2 regions of the Paenibacillus sp. CR_12 genome follow, and region 1 is predicted to be linked to the other one. Evidence: riboswitches for the same ligand, from Rfam matches in the RefSeq annotation. Region 1 holds a riboswitch; the other holds the start of a gene.
The links. Region 1 has a riboswitch for S-adenosylmethionine ahead of metA (homoserine O-acetyltransferase MetA). Riboswitches for the same ligand answer to the same signal wherever they lie in the genome.
Positions count from the first base shown of each region.

Region 1 (8,120 bases):
CAAAATACAAATCGCCAGTAAAACTTCGTCTATCCCATCCTACCACATTCCGCCATTAAAAACGACATCCCGTCCGTGACAGGATGCCGAATTCTATGATTTGGCAAATCTTCAAATGAGGTTCATTGCTTCTAAAAAATCTTTAGTTGCTGGCAGAAAAGGCCTGGTCCAAATCGGCAATCAGGTCATCTACATCCTCCAGTCCGACCGAGAAGCGGAGCAAACCGTCGGTAATGCCGCGCTCATGCCGAACCTTCTCGCCCATGGCCGCATGGGACATCATCGCCGGATACGACAGGATGCTTTCCACTGCTCCCAGGCTGACGGCTACCAGCGGCAGCTTCACGCGGTTCAGCACCTGCTTCGCACGCTCGCCTGAGCCGACGTCAAAGGAGATGACCGCGCCGTAACCGCTCGATTGCTTCTCATGGACTTCCCGTCCCGGATGATTCAAGAGGCCGGGGTAATACACTTGCTCAATATCGCTTCTTCCCTGCAGCCAGGCCGCCAGCTTGGCCGCGCTTTGCTCGGAGTGGGCCATCCGAGTGCCGAGCGTCTTCATGCCCCGCATAAGGAGCCAGGAATCCTGTACTCCAAGCACCGTGCCCAAACCATTTTGCAGCTGTTTCAACTGGTCTCCCAGCTCCTGGGTTCTGGCTACGGCGAGACCTGCCAGCACATCGCTGTGTCCGCCAAGGAATTTGGTTGCGCTGTGGATGACGATATCCACGCCGAACTCGATCGGGCGCTGATAGAACGGCGTCATGAACGTATTGTCCAGCAGGGTAAGCAGGCCTTGCTCCTTCGCCCAATCCGTGACGGCGCCGATGTCGGTAATTTTCAAGGTCGGGTTCGAAGGGGTTTCCATATAAACCGCTTTTGTATTCGGTTTGAGGGCCGCCTTCACCTGCTCCAGATCGGTCATGTCGACGAAGGTGCTCTCGATGCCCATACGGCTCAGTATGCTGGTCAGCAGGCGGTAGGTTCCGCCGTATACGTCCTCCGTCACGATCATGTGATCGCCCGCGGACAGCAGCATGAACGAGCTGGAGATCGCCGCCATGCCGGATGCATAAGCGAAGCCGCGCACGCCTCCTTCCAAGAGGGCGATATAATCTTCCAGCGCTTGCCGCGTCGGATTGCCGGAACGGCTGTAATCGTGCAGCGGCGGGTTAAAGACGTCTTCATGATGAAACGTCGAGGCTTGATAGATCGGAACGCTTGAGGCGCCGGTTGCCCGGTCGATTTCCCCGCCGAAATGCAATAGTTTCGTCTCGAAACGAAGTTCTTCTTGGTGTCCCTGTTTTACTGATACCTGCTTGGTTTCCGTTCCCAAGCCGGATAGACCTTTATCGATGCTCATGCTCCCGTGCTCCCTTCTACTTCTGCCATAGCCGCGCCCAGCGCAGCATCCAAATCCGCGATCAGGTCATCCGCATGCTCGATGCCGACCGAGAACCGAAGCAAGCGGTCGTCCACGCCGATCGCTTCCCGAATCTCAAGCGGGATGTCCGCATGGGTCTGGACCGCCGGGTATGTCATCAGGGACTCGACGCCTCCGAGGCTTTCTGCGAATGCAATCAGTTTGATGTGCCGCAGCACCGGCTCGACATAGCGGGCGTCCTTCACCTTGAAGGAGAAGATGCCCGTGTTGCCGCTGGATTGGCGATTCTGGATCTCATGCCCCGGATGATCCGGCAGAGCAGGGTAATACACCTCGCCGATCGCCGGGTGGGTTGTCAAAAAGGTTGCCACCGCGGTTGCATTCGATTCGTGCCGGTCCATGCGAAGCGCGAGTGTCTTCATTCCCCTCATTAACTGATAGGAATCGGAAGGACTCAGCACCGCCCCGATGGAGTTATGAAGGAAGGCCATCTCCTCGGATAATTCCTTGCCCTTCGTCACGATGATGCCTGCCAGCACATCGTTATGCCCTCCCAGATACTTGGTGGCGCTATGTATGACGATATCCGCCCCAAGCTCGATGGGTCTCTGGAAATACGGGGTTAGCAGCGTATTATCCACGATGCTGATCAATTGATGGCGTCTTGCCCACGTACAGACTGCTTCGATATCCGTAACCATCATGAGCGGATTGGTCGGCGTTTCGATAAATACGGCCTTCGTGTTCGGTCGTCTGGATCCTTCCAGCGCATCCAAGTCGTTCGTATCCACGTAGGTTGCCGTTACCCCGAACTTGGACATGATCCGCTCCAGCAGCCGATACGTCCCTCCGTACAGATCGAGCGACACAATCAGGTGATCGCCTTGACCGAACAGCGCAAAAATCGTCTGAAGGGCCGCCATGCCCGAGCTGCAGGCAAAGCCGGCGTCACCGGATTCCAGCTCGGCGCAAGCATCCTCGAGTACCGAACGGGTCGGATTCTTGGTGCGGGCATAATCAAACCCCGTGCTCTGGCCTAATTTAGGATGGCGGTATGCCGTAGCCTGATAAATCGGAAAATTCACTGCTCCCGTTACCGGCTCCTGCACCGATCCGATCTGTGCCAGCCGGCTCTCTATATTCAAAGGTTTCTTCTCCATCACAAACTCTCCTCCCGTACGCTGTTAAATTTGCGGACCGATATCATATGGCGTTTCCTGATATACATAGTAATTGAGCCAATTAGTGAATAATAAGTTTGCATGCGCGCGCCATATGGACGGAGGGGTTCTTGTTGGATCGTCGTTCGGGTAATAGTTGCGCGGCAGCGCGATGTCCATGCCTTTGGCAACGTCCCGGTCATACTCCCATTTCAGAGAGTCCGCATCATACTCGGAATGCCCTGTGGCAAAAATCTGCTTGCCGTCCCGGCTGGATACCAAATAAATCCCTGCTTCCTCGGACTCGGACAGGATGACCAAATCATCCACGCCTGTTATGTCTTCGCGCCGAACTTCCGTATGACGGGAATGCGGAACAAAGAACATTTCGTCAAATCCGCGGAGCAGCTTGGTACACGCTTCATTGATCGTATGCGGAAATACGCCAAAGCACTTTTCCTCGAGGCTGTATTTCGGCACGCCGTAATGATAATAAAGCCCGGCTTGCGACGCCCAGCAGATATGGAGCGTGGAGGTTACATGGGTCTTGGTCCATTCAAAAATTTCAGTAAGCTCATCCCAGTAATTCACTTCTTCGAACTCCAGCTGCTCCACCGGAGCTCCTGTAATGATCATGCCGTCAAAACGACGGTTCTTCACTTCTTCAAAGGTTTTGTAAAATGATTTCAAATGCTCGGCCGACGTATTCTTCGATACGTGGGAACTCGGGTGAAGAAGGACGACATCCACCTGGAGCGGGGAGTTGCCGATCAATCGCAGCAGCTGGGTCTCCGTCGTTTCCTTGGTTGGCATCAAATTCAGGATCGCAATCCGCAGCGGGCGGATATCCTGATGAAACGCGTGACTCTCATCCATGACAAAAATGTTTTCTCCAGCCAGAACTTCCTTTGCCGGCAGGGCATCCGGAATTTTAATTGGCATCTCGGCTCACTCCTTCGAAATATGAAATGATACATCCATAAAGCTGTGAGAAAGAGCGTTAGACTGTATAAACGCAAGAAGACCTTTCTCGAAGTAGAGAAAGGTCATCATATACGTATCACAATGCGCCTCTCTCATCTGTCAGGCTATACAACGGCTTATACAATCGTCGTATCTCCTGCAAGAATTAGCACCGTGCGATATTGCCGCCGGTTGCCGGGTTTCATAGGGCTAGTCCCTCCACCTGCTCTTGATAAGATTTCGCTTTATTCAGTTGTTTGGAATTGTTTCGTAATTGATACCTACTTTAAATCATCCTCAATTTTTCGTCAAGAACCTTTTCATGAGTTTGTCACACTTCACCAAAGGTTTCCATACCCTATATCATGGCCCTTGGACTGCTCCGGATTTCACTTGAAAGGTCCTACACCCGGCGTTATACTAGACAAGTGCTGTTTAAAACCGAGTATGAAAGAGGTGACATGGAAGATGGACGGTGACCCGAGCCAGAAACTGGATGCACAAGACGCACAACCGCATAGGATCAAGATCAGCTTACCGGCAGAGGGCAGCGTTATTTTTCATGCGCTTTTTATCGTATTCTAACCTTCCTCGATTTATGCCCGTACACCGGTGGGCTGATATCCTGTGCCTTAACTGCTTGACTTAAGCAGCTTGGATTAGACAAAGGAGTGATATCAGATGAAAATCCGGTTGGTCGATTCGGGCGTATTTACCCCTGTTGATGACATCGAAATGACGCTGACAGCTCCGGCCAGCGGCTTCTACTGGCTGGATGCGGACGTGGATGATTTAGCCGAACTGCAGCCCCTCTTCTCCCTGCATGATCTTGCCGTTGAGGATTGCCTCAGCGAAGAGGAGCAGCGTCCCAAAATTGAAATATACGAGAACCACTATTTTATCGTCGTGAACAGCATCCGGTTTGACGACGAAGAGATTTTCCTTCGGGCATTGAATGTTTTCCTGGGCAGGCATTTTATTATTACGGTGACCAAGCAAAAGATCCATGAGCTCCGCACCGTCAAACCGCTACTCTGGGAGGATGAAGTCAGCACGCCTGACCGCTTCCTCTATCTCTTGATCGACCTCGTCACGGACAACTACTTCTCCGTAGGGGACCGAATTGAAGCGCGGATTGAAAAGCTGGAGGAAGACATTCTGATGCATACCAAAAAATCCCATCTCAGCGAGATCATCGGTCTGCGAAGCGAGATTCTTTGGTTGAAGAAGGTGCTTGGACCTCAGAAGGAAGTTATCAATACGCTCAACAAAAAAGATCTTCGGCTGATCGATGACCAGCTGCAGAAATACTTCAGCGATATCTATGAAAATGCCGTTAAAATTTCCGAAACGTTCGAGACCTATCGGGATCTCATGGGGAACCTTCGGGAAGCTTACCAATCCAGTATCGCCAATCGGGCCAATGAAATCATGCGCGTGTTTACCGCTATTACAACGATCTTTATTCCATTGACGCTGATTACGGGCATCTACGGTATGAACTTTGAGTATATGCCGGAACTTCATTGGAGATATTCCTATTATGTGGTTATCGGCATCATGGTTTTTGCCGGCGCGCTCATGTTTTACCTGTTCCGTAAAAAAGATTGGATATGAGGCACCCTGGTCAAAGGGGAGAGTACTGGCCGGATCACAACGGTTCATACGAACGGCCGCAATTCAAACTCAATCTACAAGCACGGCGAATTAGCATCAGGACGGATCTCCCTGCAACCGGGAGAATCCGTCCTGACTTCGTTTAAGGTAGATTAACCGGCATTCGCTTTGCCGGGCTGATCGCGCCGAAAGCGGATCCGTATGAGACGAAGCCGCTCATACAGCCTCTCCGTTCCGCCCAGCTCTTCTGCTTCTGCGTTCTCCGCTTGTCCCTGTCCGTATACCCGCTGTAACACAGGTTTAAGAAACGTATCGCCCAACTCTTCAAACGCCTTCCATACGTTTTCCTGCTCCGCAGCCGTCATCGTGTTCAATTCGACCTGGAGCAGCTGCTCCGTATCATAGCCTTCCTTCTCAAGCCCTTCCAATTCCTCGACCAAATCCCGGCGCGACAGCGAGGTACGCGCTTCAAGCTCGGTCAGCGAAGCGCCCTCGGCTATGCCAATCAGCATCGCACGGCGGGTTCGGAAGCGTTCAAGCTCCTGCTGATATCTCTGTTCCTTCTGTTTATACAGCCAGGACAAGAACTCCTCTTCCGGCAGCTGCGTATACACCCAATCCAGTGGAAACGTGGTGGTTCGCTCGGTTTTCGTCGTAATCTCCAGCCATTCCGCCCCGTGCTCCGAAGCCTTGCTAACCCCGATTCCCGGAAGCTGCAGCAGCTCTTCCTCACTCTGGGGAACAAAAGCGCTGATCATGCGCAGCACCCGGTTGCTGGCAATGAAATAGGGCGCTTTTCTTCCGGATGCTGCCTTTCTCCTGCGCCAGGCGCACAGCTCCGTGTACAGCTCCTCCGATCCGTACAGCTCGCTGTAACACTGCAGCTTCTGAGTGCCGAGATTCTTGCTCCCGGTCTCCCCAGGTTCATGGAATACCCCTTCGATTAGCGGGCGGAAGCCTTCTCCGAGCTTCTTCGCAAGCTGGTGCCGATACACGCATAGCAGCTCATTCCATGAGTTGCCTTCATACCATTCGTCATCGGAAACTTCACCGTCCGGTTCCATATTCCGCCAGCCGAGTCGCCATCCTCCTTCTTCCTCGCCGATCCATACTTGGGCCGAACGGAGATGACCTGACTCATCCGCTCCGCTCATCCGATTCATGAACACAATTTGCATCCCTCGATAACCTCCCGTTTACGCAATCAGCATAAAGGCGGAACAACGCAAAAAAGCACCTCTCCTCCGCGCAGCGGCAAGAAAGGTGCTTCCTTCGTTCCATACATTATACTGTTGAAACTATAATACCATAATCTGTAATAGAATCCAATCCATTTTGAACTTGCCCTATATAAGAAATCAGGCTAAGCTTGAATGCTCTTGGCTTCATCCACTGCCAGCTTGGCCAATGCCAATGCGCCGCAGAGACCCGCATTATCGCCGAGCATCGGCGGAACGATGAATTGATCGATCCCGTCATGAAGGCTTGGATGCTGAACATATCCTGCCAGCAGCTCTTGAAGCTTCGTGCGGATCAGCGGGAACAGCTGCTCCTGCTTCATCACGCCTCCACCCATCACGATCCGCTGAGGGGACAAGATGAGGACATAATTCATCAGCGCTTGAGCGAGATAATAAGCTTCCATCTCCCAAGCCGGATGATCCGGCGTCAATTCCACGCCGGGAACACCCCAGCGTTTGCCAAGAGACGGTCCCGCAGCAAGCCCCTCCAAACAGTCTGCATGATAAGGACAGGTCCCCTCATATTTGTCTTCCGGATGACGGCGGACGTAAATATGCCCCATCTCCGGATGGGACAGGCCGTGAATCAGTTCGCCGGATACCACGGCGCCTGCTCCCACTCCCGTTCCGATGGTGATATAAAGACAGCTGTCCAGTCCCTGGGCCGCCCCCCACGTATATTCTCCAAGAGCAGCTCCGTTTACATCCGTATCAAATCCGATCGGAACGTCAAAACGCTCTTCCAATGCTTTGACGATATTGTAATTGCTCCAATGCGGCTTCGGCGTCGTTGTAATGCAGCCGTAGGTCGGGCTGCCTTTCACCGGGTCAATCGGTCCGAACGAACCGACTCCGATCGCCTCTATATCCTTATCCGCAAAAAAGTTAAAGACGTTTGCCATGGTTTCTTCAGGGGTTGTCGTCGGAAAGCTCACTCGCTCCACAACCGTTCCATCCTCCGTACCCACGCCGCAAACGAACTTGGTTCCTCCTGCTTCAATTGCTCCAAGTAAACTCATGCTTCTTCCATCCTCTCCACGATGTGCTGTGCCTTGTTCTCTATATGGTTGCTAACAAGCTCTATTCGAAGCATATGTAAACATTGTGCTCCCGTCAAGTCTGCCTGCCTCTTTCTCTGCCTCTACCCGTTCCGAGCCGCGGGAGTAACAGCCATGAGAACAAAATCATAACCGTCGCCACGCCCATGCCAGCCCGCTTTGGCCATTGCTAACCGCAACGTAAATCGCCGTGGGCAGCGTTTGCGTGACGCACGGTATATTGCTTGCAACCCATCCAGGTTGCCTCAAATTCGCCTAAACCTCCGGCAAAAGCCAGAATGAACGCCGATACGCCTGCCTCGCGGACCTGCGGCAGCGCGGATCCAGCTGTTTCTGCTCAGTACCACTAGCGGACGGAAAGCCTACCACCATTGGCAGGAGCATCAGCTGCGTTTCGCCGGCCGTTCTGCCGACAAACGCGCGCCGGGACATCCAGCGTGCCGCCGCTGATCCCAGTATAAAGGCACTGATGCTGGACCGCAGTGATGTTTTTATCGACTGCCATTCCGGCAACCCGAGCCGATCATTTTCGTCATGGTCACGACGACGGCTCCACAAACACGATCCAGCCACCATGAAGACGCCGCTGATTTCAGGCTTCCTGGTGAATTGAAGAAGTGCCCCGGCCTGCTGCGGATGTCTCCGGTACGACACCTTCGACCGAAGCGGCTAGGAAACCACCGCCACCCCAAAAAGA
Region 1 covers NZ_JAVFHO010000008.1:397,209-405,328, forward strand. The annotation lists gene RB297_RS25595 (aminotransferase class I/II-fold pyridoxal phosphate-dependent enzyme) at 143-1,363, opposite strand; gene RB297_RS25600 (PLP-dependent transferase) at 1,360-2,544, opposite strand; gene metA (homoserine O-acetyltransferase MetA) at 2,569-3,486, opposite strand; SAM riboswitch class I at 3,618-3,746, opposite strand; gene corA (magnesium/cobalt transporter CorA) at 4,189-5,124, shown strand; gene RB297_RS25615 (HRDC domain-containing protein) at 5,277-6,302, opposite strand; gene RB297_RS25620 (ROK family protein) at 6,488-7,384, opposite strand; partial or broken gene RB297_RS25625 (molybdate ABC transporter permease subunit) at 7,562-7,703, opposite strand; gene RB297_RS25630 (hypothetical protein) at 7,679-8,077, opposite strand; gene RB297_RS25635 (5'-3' exonuclease) at 8,093-8,120, opposite strand, start outside.

Region 2 (8,120 bases), on a different contig from region 1:
TTGTATCCTTCTCGATCCTGGGCAAACGCTGGATGGGCTTCATACTGACGGTTGCTGCCGCAGGGGGGATCGGTTACGGTCTGAACCTGGCCGGTATTCAGATGGTCGATGTCATGCCGGCAAGGTTGGCATTTCTGCTGACCTGCCTGGTTGTAGGCGTAGCCGTAGTCATTATATATCTTGTGCTGCTGGTGGTGTTTGGCGTACTGCGGCAATCGGAGCTTAGCAGTTACCCGCGTCCTTTGCAGAAGGTATTCCGTCCGCTGATGAGGCTGCAGCCTGCGCGTATGCGGGAGCGGGGATAAACCTAAACCTATGATGCAAGAACAGCACGTCTATTCATTCATCCGTTAGAGAAGAGACCATTCCGGCCGTATCGGAATGGTCTTCTTTTATTGCCGGTGGAACGGATCGGATACGTCATGGGCGATGGAGGTTTTCTCCAGGACGGCCCGATGGGCGTGGGTGATATCCGGCAGCATCGGCGGTTTCGGTTTGCGAATATGCTTAAACATCGCGTGGCCCTGATACCAGTCGTACCGGGGAATCGGTTCCGGGGTTTCATCCTGCCAGATCTCCTCGAGACGGGGGCTATACAGACGACGGCCGTCCGGCAGCCATTCCGATTGGATAAGCTCAAGCCCCTCGTGGCCGTGATTCATGGCTTGATCCCGCGTCGGCGTAAATAACGCCGGCCAATATTCAGCGCGCGAGCCCTGATGCTTGGTGGAACGAGCGAATGCCAGCACGGCATGGTAGATATCCTCGTAACCGAACAGTAAAGCGTACAGCGAGCGGCCTGCCTTGATCCGGATGGACAGGTCGTCAAACTTGGGGATGGTGAGTCCGGCCAGCGGCCGGGTAGGGGATACGGGATTTTCGGCAGAGTCTGTGCTTGTCTGTTGGTTATGACCCAGCGGAAATACGATCTGATTCAACCGGGTTAGCTCATGCATCCGGAAGAGGGGATCCTGCAAAATATGCTGACGGTAAAAAGGATGTCTTGCCACCCGCCCCTCAATATAGTTCTGTTCATTAATGATGAGGGCGACCGTAAGCAGCGAACTGCCTTGGTCGTTCCAGAACCGTTCCCAGAACGGCGTCATGAACGATGAAACATGGAAGCGGGGGAGCAAATGGAATAAGGGTTTTCCTATTTTTCGACTGTGCATATAGAGAAGCAGCTGCGGATAGGCATCCTGAAAAATCAGCGCATTGCAGCGCTCCAGGAAACTGTACAGATGGTTTTGGAATGGGGGGGCCATGAGATCCGACTTCAGCCCGCCCTTCAGATCGCTCATATTCCATCCGGCATTGCGTGATACCATATGGGCAAGGAAGGCCCAATGCAGCTCCGGATGCGACTCGTAACAGTCCAAATAGGCCTTGGTTCGGGTCACGTTGCTTCGGTTGGCGGCGGCAGCGGCCTCCTGAATGCGATGAACCAGCTCTTGCTCCTCATCCGTTGGCTGCAGGTCCGGCTCATGACCGCGAATATCGCTGTGACCTTCTTGCAGAGGGAGAAACGAAGAAATGCCCTGCGGCAGATAGGGATGGGAGGAGAGAATGTTCTTGAGCTGCCTGCGAATGGCCCTGACGGCTGTAGGATCCCACTGCAATTCATGCCTGTTCATCCGAAGCTTTAAGGAATATCGCCAAGCTGCCACCATACCCGACCATGATTCTGCCAGGGCTTGCGGAATGGCGGCTGTCCATGCCCCGTAATCCCTGCCCCGATTTGGTTTGTCCTTGGCTCCGTGCGAGTGCATGCCGGTTGTCACCTGCACTTTCTGATGATAATTCCAGACCGTGAACCTCATACAGTCAGTATGCTCTAAAATTTGACTTCCACTCAACAATTTGATTCACTAGGGGTGAAGGAATTCGACGTAAAGGGGAGATAACTAATGGAAAAAATCACTTCAGAAGCAGAATTTCAGGTTGCAATCCAGTCTCCACGACTGACAGTTGCCGTATTTAAAGCGGACTGGTGCGGCGATTGCAAGTTTATCGATCCATTCATGCCGGAGGTTGAGACGAAGTTCTCCAACCAATTGACTCTGGTGGAAGTTGACGTCGATGCTGTCGGTGACGTGAGTCAGCAGCAAAATATTCTGGGCATCCCTAGCTTTGTTGCATACTCTGACGGTCGCGAGCTGGTTCGCTACGTTAACAAACTCCGCAAATCGCGCGAGGAGATTGAAGATTTCCTGCAGCGTGCCGTAGACGTATACGGTACGATTCACAAGTAAGCAGTGACGATAGCACCGCCGCCTTTGAGCTATAACGGGCGGCGGTGTTGTTTTTACATTGGATATTATGAGGGGAATTGCGAAGTCAAGTACCTTGAGCATGAAGGTTTTGTTCATTTTTGAACATTTTGTCACAATCGCTCAAGTGACCGGGGCTGAAGAATCAGGTATAATGAAATGTGGACTGTATATGATGCGATCCTGTATAGGTTTTGAATAGTGAATGATTATGAGCAGCAGGTGAGATAAGTGAACGATAAACAATTAAAGTGGCTGAGTTACATAACATGCTTAATTATGTTCTGCGCGACTTTCGGGGGCATGGTTGTGACAAAGACGGGGTCGGGGCTTGGCTGCGGCCAAGAGTGGCCGCTGTGCAACGGCAAATTTGTTCCCGCTTACACGGTGTCCTCGATGATCGAATATTCCCACCGGGCCGTAAGCGGAATGGCCGGCTTGGCCGCCTTGGCTTCGCTGATTGCGTTCTGGAAGTACAAGCGGGACCGCCGGGATTTGATGGCTTACGTCATCGGAACCTCGATATTCGTCGTGGTACAAGCCATCATGGGGGCCCTCGCGGTGGTTAAACCTCAATCGGCGGCGATCATGGCGCTGCATTTTGGCTTCTCGCTGATTGCTTTTGCCAGTTCGGTCATGCTGGCTTTGGGCATGCGCCGAATCGAACAAGCGAAGGGACCCGCTGACCTGGAGCGATTGCCGCGGGTGGGCAAGGGCTTCCGTAATTTAGTCTGGGGCACAACGTTATACAGCTACATCGTGGTGTATATCGGTGCATTCGTCAGCCATACCGATTCCCGGGAAGGCTGCTCCGGCTGGCCGTTGTGTAACGGAGAAGTGATACCGGAGCTGAGCGGAGGGGTCGGCATCGCCTTTATGCACCGCGTGGCCGCGCTTCTGCTGCTGATCGTGGTGGCGGTGATGGGGCATTTTGCATATTGGCGCAATCGCGATAACCGGGAGATCCAGATGCTGGGCATTTCGGCAACCGTGCTGTGCCTGCTGCAGGTGTTCAGCGGCGCCCTCATCATGGCTACGATGCATAACGAGGAAGTTTACGTATTCTCCGCACTGGGTCATACGCTGCTGATCTCGGCGCTGTTCGGCGTACTGTGTTATTTAAGCGTCCGGGTATGGCAGCTCAGCAAGCCGCTCGAAGCCAAAATACGGAAGGGCCACGACGTGCCCCGCGAAAAGATCGTATAAGGAAGAACGCCGATCATTCCGTTAAGAAAATCCAATATTCTATAGCATACATGCATGCAAAGTCCCCGGACCGGAGTTCGAGGGCTTTGTTGTATAGAAAGGAGCTGCCGGCAGCCGTATCGAAAAGGTTTGATAAGGCAACGAATTTGTTTATATTTAATAACACCGGAGAAATCACAAGTCGCTCCATGCTTATGGAGTTGTCTTCCCGTTTCGGGGGCATCCTAACAGGACGAACCCGGATTGGCGCAGCAGATGATGGGTCATCTGCCAGTCAAGGGGATGCCGAAGGGCCTGATGGCGATCCGGATGAGTTGCCCCCGCGCGAGGATATCGCCGTGAAGACGGCCGCTGAGCGCTGGAATGAGTATATTGGCATTAGCACAATCGAGATCAAGAACCAAGGTTAATCTGATGACGCGAGGGGGTACCGCCATGCTTCGAATGTTACTTGGGGAACAGCCCCGGCAGAACAACGGCCTGCTTGAGGAAGCCATCGAATCGATGGTGAAGACAACCCGGCTGCTGCAGAAGGAAATGGATAAAAATCAAGATCCGACGCATGATTTTCGCAAGCTGGAGATTTGGACCCGGGGACTGATCGTCTCCCTGGATGAGCTGGAGCAGAGCTGGAATGCGGCCAAGCATTTCAGTCAATCGGTTAAATCGGGTTACATCGATGATATGTCGATTCAGGAGCAAGGGGAATATCAACGATATGTGTATTTTTACAAAAACGGCTTCATCCGCGTATTCTCGATCCTTGACAAGCTGGGCACGGTGCTGAACGATTTGTTTGATCTGCATACCTCCAAGGTAAAGGCGCATTTTTCTTATTTTACGGTCCTGCGGCAGTTCAGATTTTTGAAGGCCCACGGTGAGCTGGCTGAAGAGCTGGAAGCGATCAAAGATCGCTACAAAGCACCGCTGAACGCGCTCCGCAAAAGGCGCAACGCTGAAATTCACTACATGAACTCCGAGATGCAGGATGATTTGTGGCAGCGCCATCAAGGACTGTCCGACAAAATCGAGCTGGAGGATATCGACAAGCACCTGGATGATCTCCAACAGGGCATCGATATGGTATGTCGCAGCCTGGCGGCCTCGTATAAATATACGAACAAGCTGTGGACTGAAAATGGAGTGCGGGCTTAGGCACAAAATCGCCATGAAATTCCTTTTGACAAAAGGCTGAAAAGAATCTATACTAACTATTGCATTCATTAAATGTTATCAAATCAGATCAATTTAATCGGAAAAATTTCATATCGATGTTTTCTTATCGAGAGAGGCGGAGGGACAGGCCCGATGAAGCCCGGCAACCGACTTCTTGCGTACCATTGCATAATGCGATGACGCTTGGAGTGACATGGTGCTAATTCCTTCAAAGCTATGGGATACCTTCAGCTTTGACAGATGAGAAAAGGCGTTGACTTTTACGTAAAGAGGGCCCTTTTTGATTCTACAAAAAGAGGCTCTTTTCTTTTGGGTAAATAGATATGAAGCTAAGGAAAAAGGAGGATTATCGGATTGATTGAGCTCAAGCAATTGACGAAGCAGTACGGAAAAGCCGGGTCATTAACAACTGCGTTGTCCGAATTGGATTTGTCGATTGAAAAAGGAGAAATTTTCGGAGTGATCGGACACTCCGGTGCAGGTAAAAGTACATTGATCCGCTGTATCAATTTACTGGAGCGTCCCACCTCGGGTGAGGTGTGGGTCAACGGCAAAAATTTGACGTCGCTCGGCAAGAAGCAGCTTCAGGCGGAGCGCCGTAAAATCGGAATGATCTTTCAGCACTTTAACCTGCTGTCTTCCGCGACGGTGTACGATAACATTGCGTTTCCGCTGCGTCTGATCAAGACGCCGAAGGCCGAACTGGAGCGCAAAGTATCCGAGCTGCTGGCTTTGGTCGGCTTGGAGGCGCATCGCGACAAATACCCGTCCCAGCTGTCAGGGGGCCAGAAGCAGCGGGTGGGTATCGCCAGGGCGCTCGCGAGCGATCCCGAAGTGCTGCTGTGCGACGAGGCCACTTCGGCCCTTGACCCGCAGACGACGGATTCGATTCTGCGCCTGCTGCTGGACATTAACAAAAAGTTTCATCTGACGATCGTGCTGATTACCCATGAGATGCACGTCATTCAGAGCATATGCGACCGGGTCGCCGTTATTCATCAGGGCGGCATCGTAGAGCAAGGACCGGTAACGGAAGTGTTCCTGAAGCCGAAGCATGAAGTGACACAGGAATTCATCCGCCAGGAGATGGACAGCGGCGAAGCGCTGCGGCTGGCTATACAGGGTCAGGTAAACGGCCCTTCAAGAGCGGTTCAAATCACGTTCCTGGGATCGAAAACGTACGAATCGATCCTGTCCCATACCGTTCATGAGACGGGCGTGAATTTTGCGATTCTGCAGGGCACGATCTCTACGATCAAAGAAACGCCGTACGGCCAGCTCATCGTTCGTTTCGAAGGGGAAGAACGCGCAATTGAAGATACGATCCGGAAGCTGCTTGAACAAGGACTAGACGTGGAGGTGATTCATTGATGTTCGGACTTGATTTTACCCAGATCGACTGGAAAGAGATATGGACGGCAACATTGGATACCCTGCGGATGCTGGGAGCTTCGGCCTTGTTCAGCTTCATCATCGGACTGCCGGTCGGCGTGCTGCTCTACATGGCCGCAAGGTCCACGTCCGGGTTGGTACGCTTCGGCTACACGATTCTGTCGTTCATTGTAAACATTCTGCGCTCGGTTCCGTTCATCATCCTGATCGTGGCGATGATCCCGATTACGAAGTCGATCGTAGGCGTTTCGTACGGCGTGCTGGGGACCATTCCGCCGCTGGTGATCGGCGCTGCTCCATTCTTCGCAAGGCTCGTGGAAACGGCTTTGAATGAAGTGGATAAAGGCGTGATCGAGGCGGCTCACGCCATGGGCTCCTCGACAAGCCAAATCGTATGGAGGGTGCTCCTTCCGGAGGCTCGTCCGGGCCTGCTGGCCGGGATGACCATCACGATTGTAACCCTGGTATCTTACACCGCGATGTCCGGTCAAGTCGGGGGCGGCGGTTTAGGGGATTTGGCCATTAAGTATGGCTATTACCGTTATGAGACCGAGATCATGATTCTGGCTGTCGTGCTGATGATTGTCCTGGTCCAGCTGCTGCAGATGGCAGGAGATCGTCTGGTGCGGCATTTTACAAGAAAATAACGGATTGATGAGGCTTCAAGAAAGACAATATATAAATCATATATTTTTCGGAGGGAGAGTTTTAGAATGAAAAAATGGACATTGGCATTGATCAGCTTGACCTTGGTTGCGGTGCTGGCTGCATGCGGCAGCAAGCCTGCGGATAACGCATCCGAGCCAGGGGGAACAACGGGAGGCGGCGGTCAAGAGACCGTGACCTTGAAAGTAGGGGCTTCGCCATCACCGCATGCCAAGATTCTCGAGCATATCAAGCCTGCGCTTGAAAAAGAGGGCGTAAACCTGGAAATCGTAGAATTCACGGATTATGTGCTGCCGAATACGCAAGTGGATTCCAAAGAAATCGACGCGAATTTCTTCCAGCACAAGCCTTACCTGGATAACGAAATCAAAGAGCGCAAGCTGGACCTGGAGTCCGTGATCGCCGTGCACGTGGAGCCGCTGGGTGCGTACTCCAAAACCATTACATCTGCGGATGAGCTGAAGGATGGAGCGGTTGTAGCCATTCCGAATGATCCTTCCAATGCTGGCCGTGCATTGACGCTGCTGTCCAAGAACGGCGTGATTAAGCTGAACGACGAAAGCAAGCTGGAAGCAACCGCCAAGGATATCGTAGAAAATCCGAAGAACCTGGAGTTCAAGGAAGTCGAAGCCGCTATGCTGCCTCGTATGCTGGATGAGCTGGATCTGGCTGTCATCAATACGAACTACGCGCTGGAAGCGGGACTGGACCCAACGAAGGATGCGCTCTTCATCGAAGACAAGGACAATCCTTATGCCAACCTGCTGGTAGCCCGTCCGGACAACAAGGACACCGACGCCATCCAAAAACTGGCGAAGGCGCTGACTTCCGAGGACGTGAAAACCTTTATTGAAGAAGAGTACAAAGGTGCCGTCATCCCGGCATTCTAATTCGAGCAGTAAAGCTCGATATAATGTATATGAATTCATCGTATATGTGAAGAAAGGGCATTATCCAAGAGACCCATCGGTCTTTGCGGATAGGCCCTTTTTTCTTTCTTTTTCTGTCGAATGGCCATTCCTGGTCGGAAGCAAGTTGTTCGGCCTTATCAAATCTTTTATACTGAAGGAAGGATATCCATCTGAGGAGGGAAAGCCTTGAAGGGAAAAGTGGCGCTGATTACAGGCAGTGCGACAGGTTTGGGAAAAATGACGGCACTGTCGTTAGCACGGCAGGGATGTCATATAGCCATAAATTATGTGAACAGCAAGGATGAAGCGGAGGCGCTTTCCCGTGAAATCGAGGGGTTTGGCGTGAAATCCATCGCGATTAAAGCCGATATCGCCAGCGAGCCTGAGCTGTATTCATTGGTGGATCAGACGGAGGAGCGGCTGGGCAGCGTCGATATCCTGGTTAACAATGCTGGACCGTTCATTCGGGAACGCCGTCTGTTCTCGGAGTACAGCCGCG
Region 2 covers NZ_JAVFHO010000011.1:140,911-149,030, reverse strand. The annotation lists gene RB297_RS28295 (putative polysaccharide biosynthesis protein) at 1-305, shown strand, start outside; gene RB297_RS28290 (DUF2515 family protein) at 393-1,820, opposite strand; gene RB297_RS28285 (thioredoxin family protein) at 1,908-2,252, shown strand; gene RB297_RS28280 (COX15/CtaA family protein) at 2,502-3,476, shown strand; gene RB297_RS28275 (hypothetical protein) at 3,563-3,886, shown strand; gene RB297_RS28270 (Cthe_2314 family HEPN domain-containing protein) at 3,912-4,631, shown strand; SAM riboswitch class I at 4,753-4,899, shown strand; gene RB297_RS28265 (methionine ABC transporter ATP-binding protein) at 5,007-6,023, shown strand; gene RB297_RS28260 (methionine ABC transporter permease) at 6,023-6,691, shown strand; gene RB297_RS28255 (MetQ/NlpA family ABC transporter substrate-binding protein) at 6,758-7,600, shown strand; gene RB297_RS28250 (SDR family oxidoreductase) at 7,808-8,120, shown strand, end outside.
Region 2: it holds a riboswitch for S-adenosylmethionine, as region 1 does, so the genes downstream of both, RB297_RS28265 (methionine ABC transporter ATP-binding protein) here and metA (homoserine O-acetyltransferase MetA) in region 1, are expected to answer to the same signal.